Regions from separate parts of the Streptomyces sp. NPDC033221 genome, predicted to be linked through region 1. Evidence: predicted binding sites of a transcription regulator. Region 1 holds the regulator's gene; each other region holds the start of a gene.
What was found. The regulator HrcA, encoded in region 1, represses chaperone genes, less so after heat shock. The targets are predictions, from matches to a motif close to TTNGCACTCNGNNNNNCNGAGTGCNAA.

Region 1 (3,275 bases):
CGTGCGTGCCGGGGACCAGGACGACGAGGTCGTACGCGGTGTGGCCGGGGCCGATGTTGGCGAGCAGGACCTGCCGGTCGCCGAGGTCCAGGGTGCGTTCGCCGGAGACGAGGTGGTGCGGGCGGACGAGGAGGTCGGCGGCCTCCGCGGCGGCGTCCGGGTCCACGCCGTACGACACCGCGCCGCGCCGCAGTTCGTCCTGGGCGCGCGGCAGGTACTCGTCGAGTCCGGCGGCGCCGAAGACCTGGACGCCCGCGAAGGCCGCGGTGCCCAGGACGTGATCGAAGTGGGGGTGGGTCAGCGCGACGTGTGTCACTTCCCGGCCCGCGATACCGCGCAGTTGCCGGCGCAGCCCGGCGCCGTCGCGGATCGTGGCGCCGGTGTCGACGATCAGTACGCCGGACGAGCCCACGACGGCACCGGCCGTCTCGTCCCAGCCGGGCATCCGGCGGCGCCCGACGCCCGCGCCGAGCTGTTCCCACCCGGCCTCTTCCCAAGTCGTACGCATACCGAGACGCTAGCCGTATCGCGATAGCGTTGCCCGCCGGACCGGGGGTTCCGGATGCCGGCCGGGGCCCGCGGTACGTCTTTCGCGGGAGCCCGGAGTGCGACTCCGGTACCGCCGCCCTTGCCCTGCCCAGGTGACCCGGCCGTACACTTGGTCAGGGTCTGGCACTCGGACCTGATGAGTGCCAGGGAAGACGACCCGGAAGAACCCGGCCGCGCGCCGGTGACACGGCCGGACTGGAGGTGTGCGCGATGCTCAGTGAACGCAGGCTCGAAGTGCTGCGCGCCATCGTCCAGGACTATGTCGGAACCGAGGAGCCGGTCGGCTCCAAGGCGCTGACCCAGCGGCACCAGCTCGGTGTCTCACCCGCCACGGTCCGCAACGACATGGCCGCGCTGGAGGACGAGGGCTTCATCGCCCAGCCGCACACCAGCGCCGGACGCATCCCGACGGACAAGGGCTACCGCCTCTTCGTCGACAAGCTGGCCGGCGTCAAGCCGCTTTCCAGCCCCGAGCGGCGCGCCATCCAGAACTTCCTGGACGGCGCCGTCGACCTGGACGACGTGGTGGGCCGTACGGTACGGCTGCTGGCGCAGCTGACGCGGCAGGTCGCCGTCGTGCAGTACCCGTCGCTGACCCGGTCCACGGTGCGGCACGTGGAACTGCTGTCGCTGGCACCGGCCCGGCTGATGCTGGTCCTGATCACGGACACCGGCCGGGTCGAGCAGCGCATGGTGGACTGCCCGGCGCCGTTCGGCGAGACCTCCTTGGCGGACCTGCGGGCGCGGCTGAACAGCCGCGTGGTGGGGCGGCGGTTCACCGATGTGCCGCAGCTCGTGCAGGATCTCCCGGACTCCTTCGAGCAGGAGGACCGGGGCACGGTCTCGACAGTGCTGTCGGTGTTGCTGGAGACTCTGGTGGAGGAGACCGAAGAGCGGCTGATGATCGGCGGCACCGCCAATCTCACGCGCTTCGGGCACGATTTTCCCCTGACCATCCGGCCGGTGCTGGAGGCCCTGGAGGAGCAGGTGGTGCTCCTCAAACTGCTCGGGGAGGCCAAGGACTCCGGCATGACCGTACGCATCGGGCATGAGAATGCTCATGAGGGCCTGACTTCCACATCGGTCGTCGCGGTCGGCTACGGTTCGGGCGACGAGGCAGTCGCCAAACTCGGCGTGGTCGGACCGACCCGCATGGACTACCCCGGAACGATGGGAGCGGTACGCGCAGTGGCACGTTACGTCGGACAGATCCTCGCGGAGTCGTAAGTGGCCACGGACTATTACGCGGTCCTGGGCGTACGACGCGATGCCTCGCAGGACGAGATCAAGAAGGCTTTCCGGCGGCTGGCCCGCGAGCTGCACCCGGATGTGAACCCCGACCCGAAGACCCAGGAGCGGTTCAAGGAGATCAACGCCGCTTACGAGGTGCTGTCGGACCCGCAGAAGAAGCAGGTCTACGACCTCGGCGGGGACCCCCTCTCGCAGGCGGGTGGCGGCGGGGCCGGCGGCTTCGGCGCGGGCTTCGGCAACTTCTCCGACATCATGGACGCGTTCTTCGGCACGGCGTCGCAGCGCGGACCGCGGTCCCGCACGCGGCGCGGCCAGGACGCCATGATCCGGCTGGACGTCGAGCTGGACGAGGCGGCCTTCGGGACCACCAAGGACATCCAGGTCGACACCGCCGTGGTCTGTACGACCTGTTCGGGTGAGGGCGCGGCGCCGGGCACCTCGGCGCAGACCTGTGACATGTGCCGCGGCCGCGGCGAGGTCTCGCAGGTCACCCGGTCCTTCCTGGGCCAGGTCATGACCTCGCGGCCGTGCCCGCAGTGCCAGGGCTTCGGTACGGTCGTGCCGACCCCGTGCCCGGAGTGCGCCGGCGACGGCCGTATCCGGTCGCGCCGCACGCTGACGGTCAAGATCCCGGCCGGTGTGGACAACGGCACCCGTATCCAGCTCGCGGGCGAGGGCGAGGTCGGCCCCGGCGGCGGCCCGGCCGGTGACCTGTACGTGGAGATCCACGAACTGGCGCACCCGACGTTCCAGCGGCGCGGCGACGACCTGCACTGCACGGTCACGATCCCGATGACGGCGGCGGCGCTGGGCACGAAGTGCCCGCTGGAGACGCTGGACGGCGTGGAGGAGATCGACATCCGGCCCGGCACCCAGTCCGGCCAGTCGATCCCGCTGCACGGCCGCGGTGTCACGCATCTGCGCGGCAACGGGCGCGGCGACCTCATCGTGCACGTCGAGGTCATCACGCCCTCCAAGCTGGACGCGGAGCAGGAGGAGCTGCTGCGGCGGCTCGCCAAGCTGCGCGGTGAGGAGCGCCCGACGGGGCAGTTCCAGCCGGGGCAGCAGGGGCTGTTCTCGCGGCTCAAGGACGCGTTCAACGGGCGCTGATCCGTTGACCCGCTGAACCCGCCGGCCCGCCGACCTGTGTCGGTGCCGGATGGACGGCGGTCGGGCCACCCGGCCCGGCCGCCGTTCGCCGTCTCCGCCCGAAAGGGCCTTGGCCGCGGCCCGAAGGACACCGGCCCCTGCCCGAAAGGCCCCGGCCCCCGCCCGAAGTGCCCTGATCGCCGGACCTGTTTGATCTTGGTGCGTCCGGGCCCGGTTCGGGCCCCCGCGTGCGGCGTGACACGATGTGGTCATGCCCACAGCGCTGACCGATCTCTGCCGCTATCCGATCGCGCAGGCCCCCATGGCAGGCGGCGTCGCCCGCCCGGAGCTGGTCGCCGCCGTCAGCGGAGCCGGCGGGCTCGGAT
Region 2 (3,275 bases), on a different contig from region 1:
CCCGGAAACGCCGCTGGGGCGGCACCCCCCTGGGAGGAGGGGTGCCGCCCCAGCGATCTGAGGACAGGTGATCCGGGAGGATCAGAAGTCCATGTCACCGCCCGGCATGCCGCCCGGAGCGCCGCCCGCGGCGGCCTTCTCCGGCTTGTCGGCGATGACGGCCTCGGTGGTCAGGAACAGCGCGGCGATCGACGCGGCGTTCTGCAGCGCGGAGCGCGTGACCTTGGCGGGGTCGATGATGCCCTCGGCGATCATGTCGACGTACTCGCCGGTCGCGGCGTTCAGGCCGTGGCCGACGGCCAGGTTGCGCACCTTCTCCACGACGACGCCGCCCTCAAGGCCGCCGTTGACGGAGATCTGCTTCAGCGGGGCCTCCAGGGCCAGCTTCACAGCGGCGGCACCGGTGGCCTCGTCACCTTCGAGCTCCAGCTTCTCGAAGACCGAGGAAGCCTGCAGCAGGGCGACGCCACCGCCGGCGACGATGCCCTCCTCGACGGCCGCCTTCGCGTTGCGAACGGCGTCCTCGATGCGGTGCTTGCGCTCCTTGAGCTCGACCTCGGTGGCGGCACCGGCCTTGATGACGGCCACGCCGCCGGCCAGCTTCGCCAGACGCTCCTGGAGCTTCTCGCGGTCGTAGTCCGAGTCGCTGTTCTCGATCTCGGCGCGGATCTGGTTGACGCGGCCCTGGACCTGCTCGCTGTCACCGGCACCGTCGACGATGGTGGTCTCGTCCTTGGTGATGACGACCTTGCGGGCGCGGCCCAGCAGGTCGAGACCGGCGTTCTCCAGCTTGAGGCCGACCTCCTCGGAGATGACCGTGCCACCGGTGAGGATGGCGATGTCGCCGAGCATGGCCTTGCGGCGGTCGCCGAAGCCCGGGGCCTTGACGGCGACGGACTTGAAGGTGCCGCGGATCTTGTTGACGACCAGGGTCGACAGGGCCTCGCCCTCGACGTCCTCGGCGATGATCAGCAGCGGCTTGCCCGACTGCATGACCTTCTCCAGCAGCGGAAGGAGGTCCTTCACGTTGGAGATCTTCGAGTTGACGATGAGGATGTACGGGTCGTCGAGCGACGCCTCCATACGCTCCATGTCGGTGGCGAAGTACGCCGAGATGTAGCCCTTGTCGAAGCGCATACCCTCGGTGAGCTCCAGCTCCAGACCGAAGGTCTGGGACTCCTCGACGGTGATGACGCCTTCCTTGCCGACCTTGTCCATGGCCTCGGCGATCAGCTCGCCGATCTGGGTGTCGGCGGCGGAGATGGAGGCGGTCGAAGCGATCTGCTCCTTGGTCTCCACGTCCTTGGCCTGCTCCAGCAGGGCGGCGGAGACGGCCTCGACGGCGCGCTCGATGCCGCGCTTGAGGGCCATCGGGTTGGCGCCGGCGGCCACGTTGCGCAGGCCCTCGCGGACCAGGGCCTGGGCCAGGACGGTCGCGGTCGTCGTGCCGTCACCGGCGACGTCGTCCGTCTTCTTCGCGACCTCCTTGACCAGCTCGGCGCCGATCTTCTCGTACGGGTCCTCGAGCTCGATCTCCTTGGCGATGGACACACCATCGTTGGTGATCGTGGGGGCGCCCCACTTCTTCTCGAGGACGACGTTGCGGCCCTTGGGGCCAAGGGTGACCTTGACGGCGTCGGCGAGCTGGTTCATCCCGCGCTCGAGACCGCGCCGTGCCTCCTCGTCGAACGCGATGATCTTGGCCATGTGAAGTGGTCCTCCCGGACTGGGGGTCCCCCCGGACTGCGTCTGGGGGAGGGTGGATACTCCGGACCGCGCTGGCGCCCGCGACGGACGGTCTGCGAGCCGGTGGTTCCTTGCCCCACCTGCCCGCGGACCTCACCGAGTCGGTCCTTAGCTGTCACTCTCACTCGTAGAGTGCTAACGCAATGATTAGCACTCGGCCCAGGAGAGTGCAAGCGGCTTGGAGGAGCTTCCCCTTCGGGGGCCGGGTGTCAAACCGCACCCGTCCGGGTGAGCCGACGCTCCCTTGTACAGCCCACCCAAACACAGAAGGCCCGCGCCCCCACAAGGGGACGCGGGCCTTCGACGCAGCAGTCGGTCGGCGCTTCAGCCGGCCACGCGGACCATGTCCGCCTGCGGCCCTTTCTGGCCCTGCGAGATCTCGAACTCGACCCGCTGACCCTCCTCAAGGGTGCGGTAACCGTCCATCTGGATCGCGCTGTAGTGGACGAATACATCCGCACCACCGTCGACCGCGATGAAGCCGTACCCCTTCTCCGCGTTGAACCACTTGACGGTGCCCTGAGCCATGCCTAACTCCCCTATTACTGGCCCTTGCACAGGACCGCACTCCGCGGACCCGGGTCAGACCTCACCCCCCGACAGGAGGGGGTGTGCGCCGGAACGCGTCGACCGCCGCTGAATGTATCTGTCCAACTGCCCAGCGCAACAGGTCAGTCGGACGAGAATTCTGCTCGCGAACAATCGCAAATACAGGGAGAAATGCCCTTGTTCCAGGGCAAGTCGGGCCGGGCAAAAGCTCACCAACGCGACAAATCATGTCCACACTTCGCGCACAACTTGCCGGGGTCTCTTATGCCTCCGGCACGCGCTCAACGGGGGAACGCCTCAACTGTATCGCCTTTAACAAGACGGAATCACCCCGTCCGCTTCGTGCCGGACGGGGTGATTTCAGCCGTTGGCCCGGGGATGGGCCGAAAAAGATCGTCGGGCCTCCCAGGCGGGCGGCTCAGCAGCCGCCGGCCACCGCCGGGATGATCGAGACGCCCGCGCCGTCCGGCGTCGGCGTCGCCAGGCCCTGCTCGAAGCGCACGTCGTCGTCGTTGACGTACACGTTCACGAAGCGGCGCAGCTTGCCCGTGTCGTCCAGAACGCGGGCCGCGATGCCGGCGTGGTTCTTCTCCAGATCCTTGATGACCTCGGAGAGCGTCGCCCCCTCGGCGGGGACCTCGGACTGGCCGCCGGTGTAGGTGCGCAGGATGGTCGGGATGCGGACGTTGACGCTCATGATGTGCTGCCTTCCAGCTTGCGGGAGGGGTGCGTAGGGGCGCGGGCGCGCCGGTGGGCGCTGGCGCGGACGGAGGCGCGCCGACGCGTACCGGTGTGTGCCGACGCGTACGGATGCGTACGGCCGCGCACGGGTGTGCGGGGCCACGCGCGGCGGTCAGCCCGCCAGACCGGCGGCGCGGAACGCGTCCAGGCTCGGCCGGATGGTGGCCGTGGGCCCGGTCGTCGGCGCGACGGCGTCCAGCGTCTTGAGCCCGTCGCCGGTGTTCAGCACGACGGTGGTC
Region 3 (3,275 bases), on a different contig from region 1:
GTTGACGACCAGGGTCGACAGGGCCTCGCCCTCGACGTCCTCGGCGATGATCAGCAGCGGCTTCGAGGAGCCGGCCTGGATGACCTTCTCCAGCAGCGGCAGCAGGTCCTGGATCGAGCCGATCTTGCCCTGGTGGATCAGGATGTACGGGTCCTCCAGGACCGCTTCCATCCGCTCCTGGTCGGTGACCATGTAGGGCGAGAGGTAACCCTTGTCGAAGGCCATGCCCTCGGTGAAGTCCAGCTCCAGACCGAAGGTGTTGGACTCCTCGACGGTGATGACACCGTCCTTGCCGACCTTGTCCATCGCCTCGGCGATCAGCTCGCCGACCTGCTTGTCCTGGGCGGACAGACCGGCGACGGCGGCGATGTCGGACTTCTCGTCGATCGGGCGGGCGGTCGCGAGGAGGTCCTCGGACACGGCCTTGACCGCGGCGTCGATGCCCTTCTTCAGGGCGGCCGGGGAAGCACCCGCGGCAACGTTGCGCAGGCCCTCGCGGACCAGCGCCTGCGCCAGCACGGTGGCGGTGGTGGTGCCGTCACCAGCGATGTCGTTGGTCTTGGTCGCCACCTCCTTCACCAGCTGCGCGCCGAGGTTCTCGTACGGGTCGTCGACCTCGACCTCGCGGGCGATGGTGACACCGTCGTTGGTGATCGTGGGGGCGCCGAACTTCTTGTCGATGACGACGTTGCGGCCCTTGGGGCCGATCGTCACCTTCACGGTGTCGGCAAGCTTGTTGACGCCGCGCTCAAGGGCGCGACGGGCGTCCTCGTCGAACTTCAGGATCTTCGCCATGAGTTACGTGTCCTTAGTCGTTCTCTGCAACGAACTGCGCCCCGGGAAACCGGTTGTTTAGACGCGGGAACCAGGGGCGCAGAACAAGGCAATCTTCGGTGAATTACTTCTCGACGATCGCGAGCACGTCGCGCGCCGAGAGAACGAGGTACTCCTCGCCGTTGTACTTCACCTCGGTGCCGCCGTACTTGCTGTAGAGCACGACGTCGCCGACGGATACGTCGAGCGGAAGACGGTTGCCGTCCTCGAAGCGGCCCGGGCCCACGGCCAGGACGACGCCCTCCTGGGGCTTCTCCTTGGCAGTGTCCGGAATGACCAGGCCCGAAGCCGTGGTCTGCTCGGCGTCGAGCGGCTGGACCACAATGCGGTCCTCGAGCGGCTTGATGGCAACCTTGGAGCTGGCGGTCGTCACGATCCGACCTCCCCCTTCGGAGATCTCACGGGGTTAACTGTCTGAGGTGGCGACCAGGTGGATCCGTCGTCGCGGGTGCCGGACCTGCCCGTCGCTGTGTTTGGCACTCCCCGGTGGAGAGTGCCAGGGCCGAGACTATGACGCGGTTAGCACTCGGTCAAGCGGAGTGCCAATTTGCTCGCGGCGCGTCTTGGGTGGGGCGGGGGTCCGTACGGCACCTTGCCCAGGTGGAGGGTTCGGCAATCCTGACCTGCGGGGCGCTGTGCGCTGCGCGCTGTGCGCGCGGGGGTCGGGTGAAGGGTCGCCGCTCTTGGTGTGAACGTTCGCGCTTCGCGCGAGGGGTGGCGCTTCGCGCCGGGTTCGCAGGGGTTGGTTTTTGGGTGCGGGTGCGCGCAGGGGGCCAACTCTCCCTCCCGTGGCTCTGCGACTCCCGGCCGGTGGGGGGAGGGGAAAGATGGTGACTCTGGTTGGGCGCCCACCCTGTGAGGAGGCTCGCGGGGCGTGGGGCGCTGGGAGGCCGTGCGCATCACCCGGCTGTGGACTCGGCCCCAGAGCCTTGTACCCAGCCCGACCCCCCAGGAATGGTCCCGAACCGTGACAATGTCCCCATGCACATACTGGTCGTCGAGGATGAAGAAGGGCTGGCCGACTCCTTGCGGCGGGGGCTGGCTGCCGAGGGGCACTGGGTTGACGTGGCGCGGGATGGTCACCGGGGGCTGGAGCTCGCGCTGACCGGGTCGTATGACGCGATCGTGCTGGATGTGATGCTGCCGGGGCCCAGCGGGTACGAGATCTGTGGGCGGCTGCGGCGTGGCGCCGACTGGACGCCTGTGCTGATGCTGACCGCCAAGGACGGCGAGTACGACGTCGCCGAGGGGCTGGACGCGGGCGCCGATGACTACCTGACGAAGCCGTTCTCGTTCGTCGTGCTGCTTGCCCGGTTGCGCGCGCTCACCCGCCGCGGCCGTGCGGCGGAGCGCCCCCGTACCCTTCAGAGCGGCGATCTCACTCTGGACGCCGACGCCCGCCGCTGCCGCCGCGGGGACACCGACATCGAGCTGACCGCCCGCGAACTGGGCGTGCTGCGCTGTCTCATGGCGGGCGACGGCCAGGCGGTCGCCAAGCGGGACATCCTCGACGAGGTGTGGGACTCGCCGGCCGACGTGGACCCCAACATCGTCGAGGTGTACGTCTCGTCGCTGCGCAAGAAGGTCGATGTGCCGTTCGGCCGCCATTCCATCCGTACCGTGCACGGCACGGGCTATCGGATGGCGCCCGATGAGGGCTGACCGCCGGCCACCGCCCCGGGCCGGGAGCAGCCGGTTCCGGACCCGGCCCGCGTCCATGCGCGGCCGTACCGCCGCGGCCGCCGCCCTCGCCATGGCTCTCGTGCTGGCCGTCGGCGGCGGCTGGCTCTACGCGCTGCTGCGCGCCAATCTCCTGGACAACACCACCAGCCGTACCGAAGTCGCCGCCCGCAAGGTCGCCGCGCAGGCGGACACCGGCGCGCTGCCCGAGGTGCTGTCCTCGCCGGCCGACGGCGTCGACCTGGTGCTGGTTCTGGACGCGGCGGGCCAGGTCGTGGCCACGAGTCTCCGTACGGCTGATCCGCTCGCCGCCGAGCTGCGGGGTTTCCGGCCGGCCCCGGGCCAGGATTCCGCCGACCGCGTCATCACCGGCTCCCCGGCCGCGGCGGCGGGCGGTACGCGCGCGGACGTGGTGGTGGTCCGTGCCACGCCGCCCGGTGGCAGCGGGCAGGAGCGGGACGGGGAGCGGTATGTGTACGCCGTGACCGTGCTGTCGGACGTTGACGACGCCACGCACGCCATCGGCGTCGCCCTGCTCGCCAGCGCCCCGCCACTGATCGCGCTGGCCGCCGCCATCGCCTGGGCGGTGACCGGGCTGGCGCTGCGGCCGGTCACGGCCATCCGGACGGAGCTGGCCGCCGTCAGTGAGAGCGAGCTGGCCCGGCGGGTGCCGGATCCGGCGGGCGGCGATGAGATCGCGCTGATGGCCCGTACGGTCAACGCCACCCTGGACCGGCTGGAGCAGGCCGTCACCCGGCAGC

Region 2: the regulator HrcA is predicted to act here: its motif matches at 1,894-1,920, upstream of groL (chaperonin GroEL).
Region 3: the regulator HrcA is predicted to act here: its motif matches at 1,354-1,380, upstream of groES (co-chaperone GroES).

The regions. Positions count from the first base shown of each region.
Region 1 is NZ_JBVIQN010000022.1:10,920-14,194, forward strand. Features, by position in the region: gene ACZ53K_RS26105 (MBL fold metallo-hydrolase) at 1-508, opposite strand, end outside; gene hrcA (heat-inducible transcriptional repressor HrcA) at 760-1,776, shown strand; gene dnaJ (molecular chaperone DnaJ) at 1,777-2,910, shown strand; gene ACZ53K_RS26120 (nitronate monooxygenase) at 3,161-3,275, shown strand, end outside.
Region 2 is NZ_JBVIQN010000005.1:241,589-244,863, forward strand. Features, by position in the region: gene groL (chaperonin GroEL) at 82-1,707, opposite strand; gene ACZ53K_RS08730 (cold-shock protein) at 2,071-2,274, opposite strand; gene ACZ53K_RS08735 (MoaD/ThiS family protein) at 2,714-2,992, opposite strand; gene thrC (threonine synthase) at 3,149-3,275, opposite strand, start outside.
Region 3 is NZ_JBVIQN010000004.1:182,101-185,375, forward strand. Features, by position in the region: gene groL (chaperonin GroEL) at 1-795, opposite strand, end outside; gene groES (co-chaperone GroES) at 899-1,207, opposite strand; gene ACZ53K_RS06645 (response regulator transcription factor) at 1,816-2,496, shown strand; gene ACZ53K_RS06650 (sensor histidine kinase) at 2,552-3,275, shown strand, end outside.